2 regions of the Flavobacterium sp. UBA4854 genome follow, and region 1 is predicted to be linked to the other one. Evidence: riboswitches for the same ligand, from Rfam matches in the RefSeq annotation. Region 1 holds a riboswitch; the other holds the start of a gene.
What was found. A riboswitch is a leader RNA that binds a small molecule or an ion and turns the genes downstream of it on or off. The one in region 1 is predicted to bind cobalamin.

Region 1 (3,175 bases):
AAGCGGTTTAACGCTGCGGAAAAGAAAACTGTGTCTGAATGCCTCTTCTAGTTGCATTTAATTTATTGTACTGGAAATCGGTCGACAGCGAGACATCCCAAGTTGGCAAAATGCTGTACATATTAACCGCCGAAAAATAAGCTTCCTGCTGATAATAACTATCATCAGATTGCGCGCCTTCGGTTACGGTTTCTCCTAAAACATTTGTGGTATCTCGAGCAATATAATGCGTATAATCGTAAGCAAATTTTCCCTTTAGCTGGAATTTATATTTTTCTGAAACATCTTTTGTTAGAGAAGATTGTCCGAAAAAGTTTTTGTCAAATTGTCTAAAACCGTCTTTAAACTTATTTTCTACAATGGCACCTGGTGCACCGCGTTCAGAATCATAATAATAGACTTTGGCATCCCAAGTTCCTTTGTTTATTTTTCCATAAAGTCCAGATTCAAATCGGAATGCTTCTATATCACTGTTCCATCGTGTAGCAGTAGTATCGTAGGCAATACTTCCATCCTGATTTTTTCTTTTATATCTAAATTTATATTGTCCATTCGACTTAATGTATTCAGAACTTACGCTCATGCTGACTTTATTGCTCAGCTTTTGTTCCCATCTAAAAGAAGGATCATGATAATTGATAGACATTGTTTTGTAACGAACCAGCAGATTTGTTTTTTTATTGCCTGTAAAAACAGGGCGTTTGGTTCGCAAATAAATAGTCGAAGCTGATGCAAAGTCTTTTGCCGACTGAAAGATTTCGCTTTTCTGTCCATTATACATCGTTAATGATTCCATGTCGTCAAGCGAATATTTTCCTAAATCGGTTACGCCGTTTTGAGCATTTCCTAGCTGAATTCCGTCGTAAAAAACACCAACATGATGCGTTCCCATGTTTCGGACATCAACCGTCTTGAGTCCGCCGACACCGCCATAATCTTTGATTTGAGTTCCTGCAAAGTAGCGAAGCGCATCGGCAACATTGTGACTGGAAAGATTTTCGAGCAGAACGCCCGAAAGACTTTGTACAGGAATTACTTCCTGATATGGTTTTCCTTTTAGAATAACTTCTTTTAAAACCCGCGAACTATCAGTCGCCGCTTGAGAATGAAGCAAAAAAGGAACAAGTACTATAAAAACAGAAAATAAAGTTTTCTTCAAATTACACATCACGATTTTATTAAATAAACTTTGCGTGATGCAGTAATTACAAAAACATAGAAATAGGCCAACTATCCTAAATAGCAGGTCATTATCTTGTCATCAACTTCATACCACGAAAGTTTTAAACTATGTGATCGTGGCAGGTCTCCTGACTTATTCTATCTTTAAACGGCCTTCTCACCCTGCAAAGCGGGACAATGGCATTAGTACTATTTAAAGACTTGTATAGAACTTACAGTAGCGGGTCTGTTCAGGATTTACACCTGATTCCCTTTTAACTGCTTTTTCTGAATTGAAAAAACAGACCAAAATCAGTCGCAAAGATATAACTCAACTATGGCGTCTGCAAGTTAGAAGTCGGTTTTTTAGTTTTTAATCATGATTTACCATTTGTCTAAAAAGCATTAACGTTCCTTTTTCGTTTCTTTTCCAGACGTTTATACTTTTTCCTTTAACGTTTCCGTGGTTGGTTCCGTCACGCCAATCGACATTATAAAATCCAAATTCTACAATGGCCTTTTTTGTGACAATAACTCCCGAAGTCTGAATGGAAATTTGTTCAATTTTTAAAGTTCCAGGTTTTTCATGCTCTGTAAAATAAGCTGTAATATCTTTTTCTCCAGAAAGAATTGGCGTATAGTACGTTAAATACATCGCATCTGGCGTGAATATTTTAGCATGCTCTGCTCCCAGTCTATTCTGAACCAAATTTTTAATAGAACCGTTTCTTTCTATTACCTCATTAATCAATTTATCTGACGAAGTGTACTCTTTTGTTAAAGGAACGGCTGTGTCATCAATTTCAGGAATAAATCTATCATCAAAATAGCTATTAGCGCCCCAAATTTCTGCTGCGATAGTCATTTTATTTTTAGACGTTTTTTTCCATAAAACCATATATTTTCCTAAATAAGCGTACGGTTTTAAGTCTTTTAAGTGCAGGTTTTCAGTAAAATTTCCTATTTCTAGAATATAATTTCCAAAATCCTGCAATTCTAAAATAGTCTTTTGAAAAGAATTGACTTTTGCCTGATCTAACCATTGTTCATAAAACGCCGCAATCATCTTCTTTCCAACTCTTTGCCTACTATGTTCTGGCATTAACACAGATTGATCTGTATAGAATTTTAGCATCATGTCCTTATTGTTTTCAAATAAGGCAGCCGCAAAAGCAGCATTATAATCTTCAATTTGTTTTCTAACATCTGAGTCTGTTTTATTTTCTTGAGAAAAAACACTAACTACAAAAAAAAGAAAGGCTAAACTTAACTTAATCATATCTTATTACATTTGATTAAAACATAAAGATACAACATTGATAATCAAAATTTTAAAAACCTAAAATTGCATTTAAAAACTGCTTCAGCCGAAACCTGTTTTTATAAAATATAAAGTTAATTTTTAGAAAAATTGCATCTTATTGGGCAATAATTAGTTCTATAAAATGTTTATATAAAAGATTACGATGCATCTAATCTTTACATCAACCCTTCAAGATTAATATATACAAAAGATGAAAAAAATATTTTTTATAATTGCCTTTATTTCTTTTTCACTGCACAGTTTTGCACAGGAAATTGATAATAAATTCAAGCCTATTCCGGCAAAAGACGCCACAAAAAAAGAAGTTGTTCCTCCTAAAGAAGCAGCGCCAAAAGAAAACGCGCCTGCTCCTATTGAGAAACCTGCGCCGTTACAAGTTAATCCAGACGAATTGTTTAAAGATCAAAATCTATACAAACCAGAGGCTAATGTTGAAGGCATTTTTTATAGAAGAAATCAATTTTTAGGCAATTTCAACACTACAGCGGTTACATCAACTATTATGTATCGCGATGCAGCTTTTGTAGACGGCGATAAAGTAAAAGTATATTTAAACGACAAAGTAATCGAACCCGAAGTATTTTTAACTGGCGACTTTAAAAGCGTAAAAATAAACTTGGTAAAAGGAATCAACAAAATTGACATTGAAGCATTAAACGAAGGTTTTGCCTCTCCAAATACAGCTGAATT
Region 2 (3,175 bases), on a different contig from region 1:
ATTCAGTTTTAAATTGTACCAATTATTGAATTTATAAGAAGATCCTAAATTGAATAAAACTGGAGATTTGTAATTGTCTGTAAATTCTTTTCTAACCCCAAGTTCGTTCTTCCAGTTAGCGCCAAAATCTTGTCTAACCAACAAAGCAGCAGAACTGATTTCACGAATGTGGCTTCCAAAACTAGTTCCGTAACCATTTGTTCGACTGTAATCTACAATTCCGTTTACATGTGTCTCTTTAAATAAATGATAATCGACGTCAAGCTTAGTAATTAAGTTCTCCGTTTTTCCGTATGTGTAATTTTTTAAAGAATTATCGGCAAAATATTGATAGTTTTCGAAAATGTAAGCGGTTTTGAAATTAGTCTTCAGTTTTCCAAAACTTCCGTCATATTCCAATAAATTTCGGTTAAAACCATTTATGTATTTGCTTTTCGTTTCAGATTCTGTAACCAAAGAGGTATTACGGTCAGTGTTTGAAGTCTGGCTGTATAGTTTTAAAATATGATTTTCATTGAATTTATAGCCCACATTGGCATTTAACGTAATAATATCGTATTGCCCATTTTGGTTCCATCGCTGTTCACCTCTCCACGTGTAGCGATTTAAGTATTTATAATCGTTTGTTGAGCTGTTTTTAGAAAAACCAATTTGGGTGCTCCATTTTTTATTTGAAATAGAAGTTTTGTAATTAATCCCAATTGTATTAAAACTACCATAATCTAGTCTTAAATTATTCTCAAAACGATTAAAAAACAACAAATCGTTGTTTAAATGCACCGTGCCTCCAACTGCGCCGCTTCCATAAATTACGCTTCCACCACCTGCTTTTACACTTATTGAATTATAATCTGAGCCCGAAATAGTATTAAAATCGGTACTTCCGTTCATTTGAGAATTAATGTTTATTCCGTTCCAGATAACAGCTGTTTGCGAAGAAGTTGTTCCTCTGAAAGAAACCGTAGAAAGCATTCCTCGTCCATATTCTTTAAAATATAAAGTCGAATTAAAGTTCAATAAATCGGTAAGGAGCGCCTCATTTTTATTGATTATAGAATCATTCAGTTTTAAAACAGATTGTGAAGCCGAATAGGTTTTTAAATTCTTATCTGAAACAAAAACTTCTTTCAGACTGGTAATAGAATCGTTCTGCGCCGAAATAATCTGGCACACAACAAATAAACAAAAAGTAAAAAATCTTTTTAAAGTCATAATTTCTTCACTCTTTTTCCCGAGAGTTTGATATTTGTTATAAAGGCAGGTCTCCTGGCTTGCGTCTTGCTGTTTACCTTCCCATCGCGCGGAGCGTGACAGTGGTTTGTAGTTTACAGCAAGCATTCGTTTTTTGAACTTAGCTTACAGTTGCGGGTACAGCTCAAGAATTATACTTGATTCCCTTTTAATGTATTTTTTAAATTAAAAACACAACCTTAATTTGTCGCAAAGATAAAGTTAAAAATATTGATTATTCAAATTTGTTTTATGTTTCATGAAAAATTATAAATAATTAGCATTAAAAACTGATTTTTATAACTTCTCCGAAATCAACTTTATTATTGAAGGCGTCTTTTAATGGAAGCGAACTCTGATGGCATAAAATGCTTCTGATGATTCCTGCATGTGCGACAATTACAGTTGGCTGATTTAGTTTTGAAAGTGTTTCCGACAAAAAATGGCCAACTCTTTCATGTAATTCAACAAAAGATTCTCCGTTTGAAACCTTGATATTCACGAAATCTTCCATCCAAGGATTGAGCTCTTCTGACGGAATTTCATTCCAAGTTTTTAATTCCCAATCGCCAAAATTCATCTCTTTTAATCGTTCATCTTCCTGATAAGAAACGGTTTTAATGTTTTCTTGAATGTGCTTGGCTAAAATAACACAACGTTTTAATGGACTAGAAAAGATAATTGCCTCTGGAGGTAATTCTGAAATGATTCTGCTGAAAATTTCGTCAAATGGTTTTGCAATATCTACATCAGATTGTCCGTAACAAATTCCTTTTTCACAAACTGTTTCGGTATGACGAACTAGATAAATTTCCATAAAAATAAAATGCTTAAGTAAAATACAACTTCGCAAACTTGCTGTGTTGCGCCAAGGCAATCTCCAGTATAACCGTCAATCCATTTTTGAAAATAGCGTGCTAGAAAATATCTCGTTATGAAAACAGGAATAATAGCAAGCAGAAATTTCAAATCGAAATAAGAAAATACAATTACCGGCACTAAGCCAAAAAAGAAAGATCCAAAAACTTCTTTCCAAGTATATTGTTTTGCAATTGGTTTGCTTTTGCTCGAAGCATCATCACGAGAATATTCGTGTGTGAAAATAATGCTTATTGCGGCAAGTCGACTCAATGAATGAGCAGAAATAAACAAAAGGAAAACGAGAAGAATATTATTAGCAAAAAGTAAAACGGATTCTGAAAGCAATTTAAATTTTAGTAAAAAAAGCAAAACCAATCCGATTGCTCCGTAGGCTCCAATTGCACTGTCTTTCATAATCATTAAGATTTTTTCTTTAGTCCAGCCTCCGCCAAAACCATCACAGACATCCGCAAAACCGTCTTCGTGAAAAGCGCCTGTGGTTAAAATAGAAGCAATAATTGCTAGTATAACAGCAATTTCCGAAGAAAGAAAAAATGAAAAAAGATAAAAAGCTAAAAAAGAAATACCTCCAACAATCCATCCAATAAATGGAAAATATCTTGTGGCTTTATTTAAATAATCTGGATGATGCGTAATGTTTTTTGGACATGGAATTCTGGTGTAGAACATTAAACAGGTGAAGAAAATGTGTAGTTCTTTTTTCATTTATATAATTGGTTTTCCATTTAGTTTGTCATTTCGACTGAAAGGAGAAATCACACAAGATTACGCAAAGAAAATCGTCAATCTTTGTCGAGTTTCTAGTGTGATTTCTCCTTTCAGTCGAAATGACAAATAGTAGTTTATTTACGACTTACTCCCGCGCTCTCAAAACTAGCCATATCATTTAAAAAAGCCTCGGCCGATTTTAAAATCGGAAAAGCAACAGCGCAGCCAGTTCCTTCTCCCAAACGTAAATCAAGATTTAAAATTGGTTTTGCTTCTAAATAATTTAATAATTCTGAATGTGCTTTTTCGGCAGAACAATGACAAAAAATAGCATTTTGCTGTATGTTCGGATTTA

Region 2: another riboswitch for cobalamin. It lies ahead of B3J44_RS05410 (TonB-dependent receptor plug domain-containing protein); the one in region 1 lies ahead of B3J44_RS10205 (TonB-dependent receptor).

The regions. Positions count from the first base shown of each region.
Region 1 is NZ_DHEI01000071.1:6,958-10,132, forward strand. Features, by position in the region: gene B3J44_RS10205 (TonB-dependent receptor) at 8-1,159, opposite strand; cobalamin riboswitch at 1,284-1,487, opposite strand; gene B3J44_RS10210 (YybH family protein) at 1,535-2,440, opposite strand; gene B3J44_RS10215 (hypothetical protein) at 2,676-3,175, shown strand, end outside.
Region 2 is NZ_DHEI01000040.1:39,407-42,581, forward strand. Features, by position in the region: gene B3J44_RS05410 (TonB-dependent receptor plug domain-containing protein) at 1-1,212, opposite strand, end outside; cobalamin riboswitch at 1,240-1,448, opposite strand; gene cobC (alpha-ribazole phosphatase) at 1,514-2,047, opposite strand; gene B3J44_RS05420 (adenosylcobinamide-GDP ribazoletransferase) at 2,032-2,817, opposite strand; gene cobT (nicotinate-nucleotide--dimethylbenzimidazole phosphoribosyltransferase) at 2,955-3,175, opposite strand, start outside.